Regions from separate parts of the Enterobacter nematophilus genome, predicted to be linked through region 4. Evidence: predicted binding sites of a transcription regulator. Region 4 holds the regulator's gene; each other region holds the start of a gene.
The links. Region 4 encodes sigma-54, which starts transcription at its own class of promoters, with help from an activator protein. Its sites were predicted from a motif close to GTTGGCACANNTTTCGCTNT; they were not measured.

Region 1 (4,212 bases), on a different contig from region 4:
CACCATCGGGTAGAACAGGGTGTCCTGCAGATGAGAAGGAATGCCGGGACCGTTATCCTCAACGTCGATGCGTGCCGCCAGACGATAGCGCACGCCGTGCAGCGTGAGCTGGAAGGCGGTGCGGGTGCGTAAAATAATCTCGCCGCCTTCCGGCCCCAGCGCCTGCAACGCATTGCGCACGATATTCAGCAGGACCTGCTCAATCTGGTCCGGGTCATGCGCCAGTTCCGGCAGGCTTGGGTCGTAATCACGCACCAGCGTGACGTTCTCCGGAAGCTCCATCGAGACGAGCTTCACCACCCGTTCAGCGACTTTATGAATGCTTTCTGAAACGTGCATACCCGGCTGCTGCGGCCCGAGAAGGCGATCGACCAGGTTACGCAGGCGGTCCGCCTGCTCAATGATGACGTTGGTGTACTCCGCCAGCGCGGGATCGGGCAGCGCCTTGGTCAGAAGCTGCGCCGCGCCGCGTAACCCACCCAGCGGGTTTTTGATTTCATGCGCCAGACCTCGCACCAGGTCACGGGCGGCAATTTGCTGCGCATGCTGAAGCTGCTCCTGGCTCAGGCGACGCTGATTATCCATCGGCGCCATTTCCAGCAGGATCAGTCCTTCCGGCAAACGCTGCGCGGTAAGGGAAAGAATATGTGAGCGTCCGTCGATCACCAGCGTGACTTCGTTATCGGTGAACCCCTGACCGGCCTGCAAACTCTCCTGCATCAGGCCAATATTCAGCGAAAAATAGCTCAACAACTCAGGAAGCGGGGTGCCAAACAGTTTGCGTGAACTCTGGGCGAGCAGCTGTTGCGCCGCCGGGTTGGCGTAATGGACGGCCAGCTCGTCGTCGACCAGCAGGATGCTGTTAATCAAAGAATTGAGGATCTGCCCAGCATCGGGCAGCGTGCCAGTTGCCATTCAGCAGTCTCCTGGAGTCGTTGCACTGTTTTAGTGCAGTATAGCGGTTTCGGCGTAAAAAGCGCGTGAGATCAGGTTGTTGGTGGAGAAAAAAGCCCATCCGGAGATGGGCTAAAAGTTTCCACGGCAACTACCCCCGGCGCTTTTCACGCCGGGTAAAACAACTAAATTAAACGCTGTAGTACAGTTCGAACTCAACCGGATGCGGAGTCATACGCACGCGGTCGTTCTCTTCAGTACGCAGGGCGATGTAAGCATCGATAGCGTCGTCAGTGAATACGCCACCCGCAGTCAGGAACTCGCGGTCTGCGTCCAGCGCCTGCAGGGCTTCTTCCAGAGAGCCAGCAACCTGTGGGATCTCTTTCGCTTCTTCTGGCGGCAGGTCGTACAGGTTTTTGTCCATCGCTTCGCCTGGGTGGATCTTGTTCTTGATACCGTCCAGACCGGCCATCAGCAGCGCTGCGAAGCACAGGTATGGGTTAGCCGCTGGGTCCGGGAAGCGCACTTCGATACGACGCGCTTTCGGAGACGCCACCACCGGGATACGGATAGAAGCAGAACGGTTACGCGCAGAGTAGGCCAGCATCACTGGCGCTTCGTAGCCCGGGACCAGACGCTTGTAGGAGTTGGTGGTTGGGTTCGCCAGGGCGTTGATCGCTTTAGCGTGTTTGATAACACCACCGATGTAATACAGCGCCTGCTCGGACAGACCGGCGTATTTGTCGCCAGAGAACAGGTTGGTACCGTTCTTGGACAGAGACATGTGGCAGTGCATACCGGAACCGTTGTCGCCAAACATTGGTTTTGGCATGAAGGTCGCGGTTTTACCGAAACGGTGCGCTACGTTGTGCACAACGTATTTGTAGATCTGAATTTCGTCTGCTTTTTTGGTCATGGTGTTGAAGCGGGTTGCCACTTCGTTCTGACCCGCAGTCGCCACTTCGTGGTGGTGCGCTTCAACAACCAGGCCCATCTCTTCCATCACCAGACACATGGTGGAACGGATGTCCTGTGCAGAGTCGACCGGAGGAACCGGGAAGTAACCGCCTTTCACGCCAGGACGGTGACCTTTGTTACCACCTTCGTATTTGGTGGAAGAGTTCCATGCGCCTTCGATGTCGTCGATAGCCACGTGGGAGCCAGAAATAGAGGCACCGAAGCGGATGTCGTCGAACAGGAAGAATTCTGGCTCTGGCCCGAACAGAACGGTGTCCGCGATGCCGGTAGAACGCAGATACTCTTCAGCGCGTTTTGCGATAGAACGTGGGTCGCGGTCGTAGCCCTGCAGCGTGCCTGGCTCGAGGATGTCGCAGCGGATGATCAGGGTTGGTTCTTCGAAGAACGGATCAATGACCGCAGTGGTTGCATCTGGCATCAGAACCATGTCGGATTCGTTAATGCCTTTCCAGCCACCAATGGAGGAGCCGTCAAACATTTTGCCTTCTTCAAAGAATTCGGCGTTCACCTGATGAGCAGGGATTGTGACGTGCTGTTCTTTACCTTTGGTATCGGTGAAGCGCAGATCAACAAACTTCACTTCATGTTCGTTCAGCATCGTCAAAACGTGTTCAGCGGACATACTTAACTCTCCAGATTGGTCATTGTCGTCGTGGTAACGAGGTCTTCAATTTCTGTTGGTACTGGCTGTTGCCATGTATTTTTTATAAAGCGAAATCTGTGCCAACTTTTAAAACACCCCAAAAAGGCGTTATCATGCGCACCATAGTGCAAAAGGGCTGCACCATGATGGATTTGTTGCACCAGTATAGTGCTTCAATGTGAACATTGAGCACCATATTGGTGCAATTTACGTTAAAGTGCCCTTTTACCGCTCCGTGAAAGCGATCACAAAGCATCTCTGCAATACTTGTTTGCGGGGGATGTTTGTGATCCTGTTTTGTAGTGCGATTAATCCGTGTACAATAACGCGCTATTTCTAAATGCCTGAGGCAAAGTTGTGATCGAAAATTTGCGTAACATCGCCATCATCGCGCACGTTGACCATGGTAAAACTACCCTGGTTGATAAGCTGCTGCAGCAATCCGGTACGTTTGATGCGCGTGCCGAAACCCAAGAACGCGTGATGGACTCCAACGATTTGGAGAAAGAGCGTGGGATTACCATCCTCGCGAAAAACACCGCGATTAAATGGAATGACTACCGTATCAACATCGTTGATACCCCAGGGCACGCCGACTTCGGTGGTGAAGTTGAACGTGTAATGTCCATGGTAGACTCCGTTCTGCTGGTCGTTGACGCAATGGATGGCCCAATGCCACAGACGCGCTTCGTGACCAAAAAAGCTTTTGCCCATGGTCTGAAGCCAATCGTTGTTATCAACAAAGTTGACCGCCCTGGCGCGCGTCCTGACTGGGTTGTTGACCAGGTATTCGACCTGTTCGTTAACCTCGACGCGACCGACGAGCAGCTGGACTTCCCTATCGTTTACGCTTCTGCGCTGAACGGTATCGCAGGTCTGGACCACGAAGACATGGCTGAAGACATGACCCCGCTGTATCAGGCGATTGTTGACCGTGTTCCTGCGCCAAACGTTGACCTGGAAGGCACCCTGCAGATGCAGATCTCCCAGCTCGACTACAACAACTACGTTGGCGTTATCGGGATTGGCCGTATCAAGCGCGGTAAAGTGAAGCCTAACCAGCAGGTCACTATCATCGATAGCGAAGGCAAAACCCGTAACGGTAAAGTCGGTAAGGTACTGACTCACCTGGGTCTTGAGCGTATCGAGAGCGACATCGCTGAAGCGGGCGACATCATCGCAATCACCGGTCTGGGTGAGCTGAACATCTCCGACACCATCTGCGATCCGCAGAACGTCGAAGCGCTGCCAGCCCTGTCCGTTGATGAACCAACCGTATCCATGTTCTTCAACGTCAACACCTCTCCGTTCTGTGGCAAAGAAGGTAAGTTCGTTACCTCGCGTCAGATCCTTGACCGCCTGAACAAAGAGCTGGTGCACAACGTTGCGCTGCGCGTTGAAGAAACCGAAGACGCTGATGCGTTCCGCGTATCCGGTCGTGGTGAGCTGCACCTGTCTGTTCTGATCGAAAACATGCGTCGTGAAGGTTTCGAGATGGCGGTTTCCCGTCCGAAAGTAATCTTCCGCGAAATCGACGGCCGTAAACAAGAGCCGTTCGAAAACGTAACGCTGGACGTAGAAGAGCAGCACCAGGGTTCTGTGATGCAGGCGCTGGGCGAGCGTAAAGGCGACCTGAAAAACATGAATCCAGACGGCAAAGGCCGCGTACGTCTCGACTACGTGATCCCAAGCCGTGG
Region 2 (4,212 bases), 490 kb from region 4:
TGCGCGCCTGATCCTCCTGCTCCGCGAGCCAGGGGTTATTAAAGGCCTCCATGAACAGCCGGTTAATCAGCTGCTGCATCGCCTGTCCACCGCTTCCGTGCGCCATTTCCACCGTGTTCATGCTTCACACTCCTGGTTGCGATACTGATACCACGCGGCGCATGCCCCTTCAGAGGAGACCATCAGCGCGCCAAACGCGGTTTGCGGGTTACAGGTGTTGCCAAATAGCGGGCAGTGATGAGGTTTGCATTTGCCGGTAAGCACCTCGCCGCAGCGTGCCCGGGGATCGTCGCACACCTGCTGCGGCTGCGGGCGGAAGTGCGCTTCGGCATCAAATTCGCGATAGGCAGGCGTCAGGCGCACGCCGGATTCGGCAATCAGCCCCAGCCCGCGCCACTCGCTGTCGCCCTCAACGCTAAACACGTCGGCTATCGCCTGCTGAGCCCGTTCATTTCCCGCATCGGGCACCACGCGGCGGTACTGGTTTTCCACCGCGCTCAGGGCCGCTATTTTCTGCTCAACCAGCATGGCCACGCCTTGCAGTAGATCAAGCGGTTCGAAACCAGCCACCACTAACGGACGATTGTACTGCTCAGCGATGAAACCGTAGGCGTCTGTGCCTATCACCATGCTGACGTGGCCTGGTGCCAGGAACGCGTCGATGCCGTTGTCCGGCTCTTCAAGCAGGCTGCGCAGCGTGGGAATGAGCGTAATATGCTGGCAGAAAAAGAAAAAGTTACCGACATCGCGCGCTTTCGCCTGCTGCAGCGTGATGGCCGTCGCGGGCATGGTGGTTTCAAAACCCAGCCCGAAAAAGACGACCTTGCGCTCAGGGTTGTCCATCGCCAGCGTCAGGGCATCCATCGGCGAGTAAACGATCCGCACGTCCGCGCCGCGCGCCTTTGCCTGCAGCAGCGAGCCGTTTTTCCCCGGCACGCGCATCGCGTCGCCAAAGGTGCAGAAAATGACGCCGGGCTGGCCGGCAATTTCAATACAGCTGTCGATGCGCCCCATCGGCAGGACGCACACCGGGCAGCCTGGGCCGTGGATAAACTCGATGTTCTCCGGCAGCAGCTGGTCGAGGCCAAACTTGAAGATGGCGTGCGTGTGCCCGCCGCACACCTCCATGATCCGCAGCGGCCTTTCGCTCGTGTAGTCCAGAAGCGCAGCGCGCGTTTTCAGATGCCCGATAAGCTGCATCACCTGTTCCGGCGCGCGGTATTCATCAACGTAACGCATAGGCTAGCGCTCCTCGCCGTACAGGAGCGCGCCCACGTCCGGCTCCACGTCAAACATGTTTTGCAGCGCGTCCAGCGTGTCGCGGGCTTCCGCTTCGTTAATCACGCTCATCGCAAACCCCACGTGGACCAGCACCCACTGGCCGAGGCGCGACGCGCCCGTCTCATCGGTGCTGCCCACCAGCGTCAGGTCCACGTCGCGCAGGATGCCGCAAATCTCCACTTTGGCTTGATTGCCGTCGAGGGAATGGATTTGTCCCGGTACGCCTATGCACATCGTTCGCTCTCCAGCCAGTCCAGCCAGGCGTCCATCCCGTCGCCGCGCGTGGCAGAAACCAGCAGGATGCGAATGTCCGGGTTCACCTCGCGGGCATACGCAAGGCACTTATCCACGTCGAAGTTCAGGTACGGCAGCAGGTCGACCTTGTTCAGCAGCATGAGGGAGGCGGCGGCGAACATGTGCGGGTACTTCAGCGGCTTGTCCTCCCCTTCGGTGACGGAGAGCACCGCCACCTTGTGCCGTTCGCCGAGGTCAAAGCTGGCCGGACACACCAGGTTGCCGACGTTTTCAATAAACAGGATGCCGTTATCCGCCAGCGGCAGGCGCGGGGCGGCGTCGGCAATCATCTGTGCGTCCAGGTGGCAGCCCTTGCCGGTGTTGACCTGAATCGCGGGCGTGCCGGTTTCGCGGATGCGCGCCGCGTCGTTAACGGTTTGCTGGTCGCCTTCGATAACCGCGCAGGAGACGCGTTCGTTCAGGCGCTTGAGCGTTTCGGTCAGCAGCGTGGTTTTGCCGGAGCCGGGGCTGGAGACCAGGTTCAGCACCAGCTGTTGACGCGCGGCAAAGCGGGCGCGGTTGCGGGCGGCGATCTGGTTATTTTTGTCCAGCACGTCGATCTCCACCTCCAGCATCTGGCGCTGGCTCATGCCCGGCGCGTGGGTGCCCGCTTCGCCGTGGCCGTAATGCAGATCGCCCGCGTCGGAACGCTGCGGCGCAAAGGTGATGCCGGTCAGGGCCGCCGCAGGACGCGGGGCAGGGGAAAAGGGCGCGGAGCGAAACGCGGAGTGGGGGCGGTGTTCGTCCCCTTCTATATAGAGGTTGCCTTCGGCGCAACCGCAGGTACTACACATACATTACTCCTTCTCGATTTCGAGGCGTTGGATCTGCATGCCGTCATCCGCCACGATGCGAAGACCCGTGCTCTGACACTGCGGGCAGCGCTGAACCTTTGATGAGAGCAGGGTGACGTACTGCTGGCACTGCTCGCACCAGCACTCCGCCTGCTGCTCGTCGATATGCAGCGCGCAGCCTTCCGCCAGCGTGCCGCGGCACACCAGCTCAAAACAAAAGGTCAGGGCGCTGGTCTCGACGCAGGAAAACGCCCCGACCTTCAGCCAGACGCCGGTGACGCGCTTCGCGTGGTTTTGCACTGCCTGCTGTTCGATAAGTTCCAGAGCCCGCTGGCAGAGGGTGATTTCGTGCATGACGCCTCCTCAATGATTTGCGCCAGTGAATGCAATAACGGTGCCAGCTTGATTTGCGTTACGGCGTGACGATGTCAACGCTGTCGAAATGACACGTCGACACGGCGGCGTTGACAGTGGTTTTTTCGATAAAAATTATTTAAATCAATGAATTAAAAACTGGCACGGAATCTGCTTAACAGCCGCTATCTCCATTAACCGGATACCTTCTATGACTATTTGGGAAATTAGCGAAAAAGCGGATTACATCGCGCAGCGCCACCAGCAGCTTCAGGATCAGTGGCACCTCTACTGCAACTCTCTGGTTCAGGGGATCACCCTGTCAAAAGCCCGTCTGCATCATGCGATGAGCTGTGCGGCGCAGGGGGATATGCGCTTTGTCCTGTTCGGTCATTTCACGGTCTTTGTGACCCTGGCAGACAGCTTTAACAGCCACACCATCGAGTACTACGTTGAGAATAAAGAGGGTGAAAAACAACGTATTGCGCAGGCGCAGCTGATGGCCGACGGCATGGTCGACGGCTACGTCAGCAACCGCGATCGCCAGCAGGTGCTTGAGCACTATCTGGAGAAAATCGCGCCGGTTTACAACGGTCTCTACGCCGCGGTTGAACACGACCTGCCGGTCGACCTGAAACAGCTGGTCGCGGGAAAGATTTCCGCAAACCCTGCCTGATAACCGAGTGTCGAAAAGTGTCGATGAGACAGTTTTTCGTCGTCAAAAATGACTATCACCTGAGGATTGCCCGGTGAACCGTTTTGTAATTGCTGACTCGACGGTCTGTATAGGCTGTCGAACCTGTGAGGCGGCGTGTTCGGAAACGCACCGCCTGCACGGGCTGCAGTCCATGCCGCGCCTGCGCGTCATGCGTAATGAAAAAGAGTCTGCCCCGCAGCTCTGCCACCACTGTGAAGATGCCCCTTGCGCGGGCGTGTGCCCGGTTAACGCCATCACCCGCGTCGATGGCGCGGTCCAGCTGAACGAAAGCCTGTGCGTTAGCTGCAAGCTGTGCGGCATCGCCTGCCCGTTCGGCGCGATTGAATTCTCCGGCAGCCGCCCGCTGCATATCCCGGCGAACGCCAATACCCCCAAAGCGCCGCCTGCACCACCCGCGCCGGCGAAGGTGAGCACGCTGCTGGACTGGGTGCCCGGCATCCGCGCTGTTGCGGTCAAGTGCGACCTGTGCAGCTTTGACGAACAGGGCCCGGCCTGCGTGCGGACCTGCCCGACCAAAGCGCTGATCCTGGTTAACATCCGCGATATCGCCCGCACCAGCAGGCGCAAGCGCGAGCTGACCATTAATACCGACGTCGGGGATCTTTCGCTTCTGCAGGCGCTTAACGAGGGGGCGAAATGAACGCGATATTTATGATTAACAGCGCCGTGGCGTACTTTGCCGCAGCCGCCGCGCTGGCGCTGGTGTTCTCTTTCCATAAAACCCTGAGCGGCTGGATAGCCGGTATCGGCGGGGCGGTCGGCAGCCTGATG
Region 3 (4,212 bases), 510 kb from region 4:
CGCTGGATATTTCCGTCGAGCGCGAAGCCTGTCCGATGCACCTCGCCCCGACCTCCAGCACCGTTAACACCCTGATGATGGGCGACGCGCTGGCGATGGCGGTAATGCAGGCGCGCGGATTCAATGAGGAAGACTTTGCCCGTTCGCATCCGGCAGGTGCGCTCGGCGCGCGCCTGCTCAACAAGGTTCACCACCTGATGCGCACCGACGACGCTATTCCGCAGGTCAAACTCGACACCAGCGTGATGGACGCGATGCTGGAGCTGAGCCGCACCGGTCTGGGTCTGGTGGCGGTATGCGATGACGGCGGAAACGTCAGGGGCGTGTTCACCGACGGCGACCTGCGCCGCTGGCTGGTGGGCGGCGGCAGGCTGGAAACCAACGTGTCGGACGCCATGACCAAAGGCGGGCTGACGCTCAACGCCGACAGCCGCGCCATTGAGGCCAAAGAGGTGCTGATGAAGCGCAAAATCACCGCCGCACCGGTGGTGGACGAGCACGGCAGGCTGTGCGGCGCCATCAACCTGCAGGACTTCTACCAGGCCGGGATTATCTAACCCTTCAGCCCAAGACGCTTCGCCAGCCGGTGCAGGTTGGCGACGTCCATCTCAAGCGCCCGCGCGCACGCCGCCCAGCTGCGGTTGTTTTGCTCCAGCGCGCGGGTAATCATCTGACGCTGAAATTCTTCCGTCGCTTCGCGCAGGTTTTCGATTGCGCTCTCAGGCGCAGCAGGTTTCATGGTCGGAGCATTTTCCTCATGCAGCGCAAAATGGCGCGCATGAATCACCACTTCATCCCCCGAGCGCGTCGCTCTCGCCAGCACCACCGCGCGGTGAATCGCATGTTCCAGCTCGCGCACGTTGCCCGGCCAGCCGTAGCTCATAAGGTGCGTCCTCGCACCGGGGCTTAACACCACGCGGGAGAGCCCCATTTTGAGCCGGCACTGTTCGCAGAAATAACCCGCCAGCAGCACCACGTCATCCCCGCGCTCGCGCAGCGGCGGCACGGACAGCGGGAACACGCTCAGGCGATGAAACAGGTCGGCGCGGAACTGCCCGGCCAGCACCGCTTCGCGCAGATCCCGGTTGGTCGCAGCGAGGACCCGCACGTCCACCCGCAGGCTGCGGTCATCCCCCACGCGCTGGATGTCGCCGTACTGCAATACGCGCAGCAGCTTGGCCTGAAGTGAAAGGGAAAGCTCGCCAATCTCATCAAGAAACAGCGTACCGTTATCGGCCATTTCAAACTTGCCGCTGCGGTTGCTGATGGCCCCGGTAAACGCCCCTTTGACGTGACCGAACAGCTCGCTCTCCGCCACGCTTTCCGGCAGCGCGGCGCAGTTGAGGTACACCAGCGGGTTGACCGCGCGCGGCGACGCTTCGTGAATGGCTTTCGCCACCAGCTCCTTACCGGTACCGGTCTCTCCGAAGATCAGCACGTTAAGATCGGACGCGGCAACAATCTCAATCTCTTTTTTGAGCTGCGCCATGCCGGGTGAAAGGCCGATCATCTCCGTGTGCGCCACCTGCTCAAACGCCGCCGGGCTGCCGGGAAGGATATTCTGGCTCTCCAGCTGTTCAATCAGCAGCGCGTTATTCAGCGCCCCGGCGGCCAGGGCCGCAATCAGGCGCAGCTCCTCGTCGCTGAAGGTGTCGAACTGGTCCGGCGACATGCCGTCGAGGGTCAGCGCGCCAATCAGATTTTGCCCGGCAAACAGCGGCAGGCCGATGCAGGCGTGCACCTTCAGGCTCTCCTGGCCTGGAATAAGCCCGTCGTACGGGTCAGGCAAGTCGCTGTCCGCCGGGAAGCGCACCACGTCACCCGCGCGGGCGATGGTCTCCAGCCGCGGATGGCCTTCCAGCGTAAAGCGTCGCCCGAGCACGTCCTGCGCCAGCCCGTCGATAGCCAGCGGAATAAACTGCCGTCCCTCGTAGCGCAGCAGCGCGGACGCATCGCACTCAAGCACGTGGCGCAGCGTGGAGATCAGGCGCTGAAAGCGGTCCTGATGGCCGATGCCGGTTTGCAGTTCAATGGCGATCTTCGCCAGCACGTCTACGGAAAAGCTCATGTCTGCCTCACTGTCATTTTGACAATGCATAGTGTCATATTGACTCTTTTTTGGATAGTCATAATGACTACTCATTACTGGGCACAAAATCACAACCCATTGAATATTAATAAGTTAAAAAGTTGGCACGTAACTTGATATAAGCAAACCATCTTATTTGAAAACGCTGTATTAAGTTGAGGTTGCTATGTCTATTCTGGTTAAAAATAACATTCATTGGGTGGGTCAACGTGACTGGGAAGTGCGCGATTTCCACGGGACGGAATACAAAACGCTGCGCGGCAGCAGCTACAACAGCTATCTCATCCGCGAAGGTAAAAACGTGCTGATCGATACCGTCGATCATAAATTCAGCCGCGAGTTCGTGCAGAACCTGCGCAGTGAAATCGACCTGAATGACATCGACTACATCATCATCAACCATGCGGAAGAGGACCACGCCGGGGCGCTGACCGAGCTGATGTCCCACATTCCGAACACACCTATCTACTGCACCACCAACGCCATTGACTCCATCAACGGCCACCATCACCATCCGGAGTGGAACTTCCACACCGTGAAAACCGGCGACACGCTGGATATCGGCAACGGCAAGCAGCTGATCTTCGTTAAAACCCCGATGCTGCACTGGCCGGACAGCATGATGACCTACATGACCGGCGACGCGGTGCTGTTCAGCAACGATGCCTTCGGCCAGCACTACTGCGACGAGCGCCTGTTTAATGACGAAGTGGATCAGACCGAGCTGTTCGAGCAGTGCCAGCGCTACTACGCCAACATTCTGACCCCGTTCAGCCGCCTGGTGACGCCGAAAATTACCGAAATCCTCGGCTTCAACCTGCCGGTGGACATGATTGCCACCTCCCACGGCGTGGTATGGCGTGAAAACCCCACCCAGATCGTCGAGCTGTACCTGAAGTGGGCGGCGGACTATCAGGAAGACCGCATCACAATCTTCTACGACACCATGTCCAACAACACCCGCATGATGGCGGACGCGATTGCCCAGGGCATCAACGAAGTTGACCCGAACGTGGCGGTGAAAATCTTCAACGTGGCGCGCAGCGATAAGAACGAGGTATTGACCAACGTCTTCCGCTCTAAGGGCGTGCTGGTGGGAACCTCCACCATGAATAACGTGATGATGCCGAAGATTGCCGGCCTGGTGGAAGAGATGACCGGCCTGCGTTTTCGCAACAAGCGCGCCAGCGCCTTTGGTTCACACGGCTGGAGCGGCGGCGCGGTAGACCGTCTCTCCACCCGTTTACAGGATGCGGGCTTTGAGATGTCCATGAGCCTGAAGGCGAAATGGCGTCCGGATATCGACGCGCTGGAGATCTGCCGCCAGCACGGCCGCGACATCGCCCGTCAGTGGGCGCTCGCCCCGCTTCCTGACGTCACCGCAAAACCTGCGGAACAGCCGCAAACCTGTTCCGCGGCAGCCAGCGCCGATCTCGGCCCACGCATGCAGTGCAGCGTCTGCCAGTGGATCTACGATCCTGCGCTGGGCGAACCGCTGCAGGATGTCGCCCCGGGCACGCCGTGGAGCGAGGTGCCCGACAACTTCCTCTGCCCGGAATGTTCCCTCGGCAAAGACGTCTTTGACGAACTGGCGACGGAGGCTAAATGAACAACGGCATCGTTATCATCGGCTCGGGCTTTGCCGCCCGCCAGCTGGTGAAAAATATCCGCAAGCAGGACGCAAACGTGCCGCTGACGCTGATCGCCGCCGACAGCATGGACGAGTACAACAAGCCTGATTTAAGCCACGTCATTAGCCAGAATCAGCGCGCCGACGATCTCACCCGCCAGACGGCGGGGGAGTTCGCGGAGCAGTTCAACCTGCGTCTGTTTCCGTACACCTGGGTCACCGACATCGACGCCGACGCCCGCGTGGTGAAAGCGAAAGAGAAAGCCTGGCAGTACGACAGGCTGGTGCTGGCGACCGGAGCATCTGCGTTTGTGCCGCCGGTTGAGGGCCGCGAGCTGATGATTACCCTCAACAGCCAGCAGGAGTATCAGGCCAGCGAAACCCTGCTACGCGATGCGCAACGGGTGATGATCGTCGGCGGCGGGCTGATCGGCACCGAGCTGGCGATGGATTTCTGCCGCGCGGGAAAATCCGTGACCCTGGTTGACCACGC
Region 4 (4,212 bases):
TTACCCAACCTGTCATGACCACTTTCGATAAAGACAAAGTGCCGACGTGGTCAATTAAGTCAGATCGGGCCAAACTGACAAATGACCGTATGCTTTATCTGTATGGCCACGTTGAAGTCAACGCCCTGACCGCTGACTCGCAACTGCGAAAAATTACGACGGATAATGCCCAGATCAACCTGGTAACCCAGGACGTGACGTCGCAGGATCTGGTCACACTGTATGGCACAACATTTAATTCCAGCGGTTTAAGAATGCGCGGGAACTTACGCAGCAAGAACGCCGAGCTGATTGAAAAGGTTAGAACCTCCTATGAAATTCAAAACAAACAAACTCAGCCTTAAAGTAATTATCGCCAGCGCGATGCTGGCGGCCAGTCTCCCCGCGCTTGCTGTAACGGGCGATACCGACCAGCCGATCCATATCGAGTCCGACACCCAGTCTCTCGATATGCAGGGTAACGTCGTCACCTTCACGGGTAACGTCGTCGTGACGCAGGGCACCATCAAAATCAACGCCGATAAAGTGGTCGTTACCCGTCCGGGCGGCGAGCAGGGCAAAGAGATCATTGATGGTTACGGCAACCCGGCCACCTTCTACCAGATGCAGGACAACGGCAAGCCGGTGAAGGGCCACGCCTCGCATATGCACTATGAGCTGGCGAAGGATCTGGTCATCCTGACCGGAAAAGCGTACCTGGAACAGCTGGACAGCAATATTACCGGTGACCAGATTACCTATCTGGTGAAAGAGCAAAAAATGCAGGCCTCCAGCGAGAAAGGCAAACGCGTAACCACCGTGCTGGTTCCGTCGCAGCTGCAGGACAAAGGCAAGGGCCAGGCCCCGGCACAGAAGAAGAGTAACTAATTCGCTATGGCAACATTAACTGCAAAAAATCTCGCGAAGGCCTATAAGGGCCGCCGTGTCGTAGAAGATGTCAGTCTGACCGTCAACTCCGGCGAAATTGTGGGCCTGCTTGGCCCGAACGGTGCGGGTAAAACCACCACCTTCTACATGGTGGTTGGCATTGTGCCGCGCGATGCCGGCAACATTATTATTGACGATGAAGATATCAGCCTGCTGCCGCTGCACGCGCGCGCGCGCCGTGGCATCGGCTATCTGCCGCAGGAAGCCTCTATTTTCCGTCGTCTGAGCGTCTTTGATAACCTGATGGCGGTCCTGCAAATTCGCGACGACCTGACCAACGAACAGCGTCAGGATCGCGCCAACGAGCTGATGGAAGAGTTTCACATCGAGCACCTGCGCGACAGCCTGGGCCAGGCATTGTCCGGGGGTGAACGTCGTCGTGTTGAGATTGCGCGCGCGCTGGCCGCCAATCCGAAGTTTATCCTTCTGGATGAACCGTTTGCGGGCGTTGACCCGATCTCCGTTATCGACATTAAACGCATTATCGAGCATCTGCGTGACAGCGGGCTTGGCGTGCTGATCACCGACCACAACGTTCGTGAAACGCTGGCGGTATGTGAACGCGCGTATATCGTGAGCCAGGGCAATCTGATCGCTCACGGTACGCCACAGCAGATCCTCGAAGACGATCATGTTAAGCGCGTCTATCTTGGGGAAGACTTCAGACTCTGATAGGGTAGAGGTAACGTAACGCCGAACCGGAGAAAAATGCTCTGAACATGAAGCAAGGTTTGCAATTAAGGCTCAGCCAACAGCTGGCGATGACGCCGCAGTTACAGCAGGCAATTCGTCTGTTGCAACTGTCCACCTTAGAACTCCAGCAGGAGCTCCAGCAGGCGCTGGACAGCAACCCCCTGCTGGAGCAAGCCGATCTTCATGACGAGGTAGATACCCAGCAGTTGCAGGACACAGAAGCGCTCGACACCGCGGATGCACTCGAACAAAAAGAGATGCCGGACGAGCTTCCGCTGGATGCCAGCTGGGATGAAATCTATACCGCCGGCACCCCTTCCGGCACGCGTGCAGACTACCAGGACGACGAGCTACCGGTCTACCAGGGTGAAACCACCCAGTCGTTGCAGGATTACCTGATGTGGCAGGTAGAGCTTACCCCCTTCTCCGATACCGACCGCGCCATTGCCACGTCGATTGTCGACGCCGTTGATGACACCGGCTATTTGACCGTCACGCTGGACGACATTCTGGAAAGCATGGGCGATGAAGAGATTGAGATTGAGGAGATTGAAGCGGTATTGAAACGCATTCAGCGCTTCGATCCGGTCGGGGTGGCCGCGAAAGATCTGCGCGATTGCCTGCTGATCCAGCTTTCTCAGTTCAGCAAAGAAACACCGTGGCTCGACGAGGCACGCTTAATCATCAGCGATCATCTGGATCTTCTGGCTAACCACGATTTCCGCACCCTGATGCGCGTGACGCGCCTGAAGGAAGAGGTGCTGAAAGAGGCGGTAAATCTCATCCAGTCCCTCGATCCGCGTCCCGGTCAGTCGATCCAGACCAGCGAACCCGAGTACGTTATCCCGGACGTGCTGGTCAGAAAACACAATGACCGCTGGGTCGTTGAACTGAACTCTGACAGCATCCCTCGCCTGCAAATCAACCAGCAGTACGCCTCCATGTGTACCAGCGCGCGCAACGACTCCGACAATCAATACATTCGCAGCAATCTTCAGGAAGCGCGATGGTTGATAAAGAGCCTGGAGAGCCGGAATGATACCCTGCTTCGCGTGAGCCGCTGCATCGTTGAACAGCAGCAGGCATTCTTTGAGCAGGGCGAAGAGTATATGAAACCGATGGTGCTGGCGGATATCGCCCAGGCCGTCGAGATGCATGAATCCACCATTTCCCGCGTTACCACGCAGAAGTATCTGCACAGTCCGCGCGGTATTTTTGAGCTTAAGTATTTCTTCTCCAGCCATGTGAACACCGAGGGTGGCGGCGAAGCCTCCTCAACGGCGATTCGCGCCCTGGTGAAGAAGTTGATCGCCGCGGAGAACCCCGCGAAGCCACTAAGTGACAGTAAGTTGACCTCCATGCTGTCCGATCAGGGTATTATGGTGGCACGTCGTACTGTTGCGAAGTATCGAGAGTCTTTATCCATTCCGCCGTCTAACCAGCGTAAACAGCTGGTCTGACACAACCGATAAGGAAGACACTATGCAGCTCAATATCACAGGACACAACGTCGAGATTACTGAGGCCTTACGTGACTTCGTGAACGCTAAGTTCGCGAAACTCGAGCAGTATTTCGAAAGGATCAACCAGGTCTACGTTGTGTTAAAAGTGGAGAAAGTGACTCATATCTCGGATGCGACCCTGCATGTAAACGGGGGTGAGCTCCATGCCAGTGCGGAAGGGCAGGACATGTACGCGGCTATCGACGGCTTGATTGACAAGCTTGCGCGACAGCTCAATAAACATAAAGATAAACTGAAACAACACTAATTGTCCGGGCAGTTAACGGGTGCAGGACGGCCTGTTGTGAAACACAACAGGCCATTTGTACAGTTAGCGCTTAGGTGAAATTATGATGAACAACGATTCCGCTCTTCAACTGAGCAATGTCCTTAACCAGGAATGTACCCGCAGTGCCGTTCACTGCCAGAGCAAAAAACGTGCGCTGGAGATCATCAGTGAATTGGCTGCAAAACAGCTGGGCCTGCCGCCGCAGGTGGTGTTCGAAGCAATTCTGACCCGTGAAAAGATGGGCAGTACCGGTATCGGCAACGGCATCGCGATCCCGCACGGCAAGCTGGAAGAGGACACCCTGCGTGCCGTCGGTGTGTTTGTGCAGCTGGAAACGCCAATCGCTTTTGACGCCATTGATAACCAGCCCGTCGATCTCCTCTTCGCGCTGCTGGTGCCTGCCGACCAGACCAAGACCCATCTGCATACGCTTTCGCTGGTTGCTAAACGTCTGGCGGATAAAACCATCTGCCGTCGACTGCGCTCAGCCCAAAGTGATGAAGAGCTTTATCAAATTATCACTGAAGCAGAAGGCAATCAGGATGACGCATAACCAGGTGATGGCCTTCACATCTGTTGTCCTGAGGAGAAACGGAACATGGTGCTGATGATTGTCAGCGGTCGTTCAGGGTCGGGTAAATCCGTTGCCCTGCGCGCGCTGGAAGACATGGGTTTTTACTGCGTCGATAACCTGCCGGTCGTGTTATTGCCCGATCTGGCACGCACGTTAGCGGAGAGACAAACCTCCGCTGCCGTCAGTATCGACGTGCGTAACATGCCGGAATCCCCGGAGATCTTCGA

Region 1: glnA (glutamate--ammonia ligase) is a predicted target of sigma-54. The motif match lies at 2,581-2,600, and genes of this name have one in related genera.
Region 2: hypA (hydrogenase maturation nickel metallochaperone HypA) is a predicted target of sigma-54. The motif match lies at 2,752-2,771, and genes of this name have one in related genera.
Region 3: norV (anaerobic nitric oxide reductase flavorubredoxin) is a predicted target of sigma-54. The motif match lies at 2,190-2,209, and genes of this name have one in related genera.

What each region holds. Positions count from the first base shown of each region.
Region 1 covers NZ_JAPKNE010000011.1:85,744-89,955, reverse strand. Annotated here, with positions in the region: gene glnL (nitrogen regulation protein NR(II)) at 1-915, opposite strand, end outside; gene glnA (glutamate--ammonia ligase) at 1,085-2,494, opposite strand; gene typA (ribosome-dependent GTPase TypA) at 2,873-4,212, shown strand, end outside.
Region 2 covers NZ_JAPKNE010000003.1:562,881-567,092, forward strand. Annotated here, with positions in the region: gene hypE (hydrogenase expression/formation protein HypE) at 1-121, opposite strand, end outside; gene hypD (hydrogenase formation protein HypD) at 118-1,239, opposite strand; gene OSH03_RS12370 (HypC/HybG/HupF family hydrogenase formation chaperone) at 1,243-1,515, opposite strand; gene hypB (hydrogenase nickel incorporation protein HypB) at 1,506-2,369, opposite strand; gene hypA (hydrogenase maturation nickel metallochaperone HypA) at 2,373-2,723, opposite strand; gene hycA (formate hydrogenlyase regulator HycA) at 2,935-3,399, shown strand; gene OSH03_RS12390 (4Fe-4S binding protein) at 3,473-4,081, shown strand; gene hycC (formate hydrogenlyase subunit 3) at 4,078-4,212, shown strand, end outside.
Region 3 covers NZ_JAPKNE010000003.1:584,472-588,683, reverse strand. Annotated here, with positions in the region: gene gutQ (arabinose-5-phosphate isomerase GutQ) at 1-557, shown strand, start outside; gene norR (nitric oxide reductase transcriptional regulator NorR) at 554-2,068, opposite strand; gene norV (anaerobic nitric oxide reductase flavorubredoxin) at 2,256-3,698, shown strand; gene norW (NADH:flavorubredoxin reductase NorW) at 3,695-4,212, shown strand, end outside.
Region 4 covers NZ_JAPKNE010000003.1:77,277-81,488, reverse strand. Annotated here, with positions in the region: gene lptC (LPS export ABC transporter periplasmic protein LptC) at 1-344, shown strand, start outside; gene lptA (lipopolysaccharide ABC transporter substrate-binding protein LptA) at 313-867, shown strand; gene lptB (LPS export ABC transporter ATP-binding protein) at 874-1,599, shown strand; gene rpoN (RNA polymerase factor sigma-54) at 1,647-3,080, shown strand; gene hpf (ribosome hibernation promoting factor) at 3,103-3,390, shown strand; gene ptsN (PTS IIA-like nitrogen regulatory protein PtsN) at 3,473-3,964, shown strand; gene rapZ (RNase adapter RapZ) at 4,010-4,212, shown strand, end outside.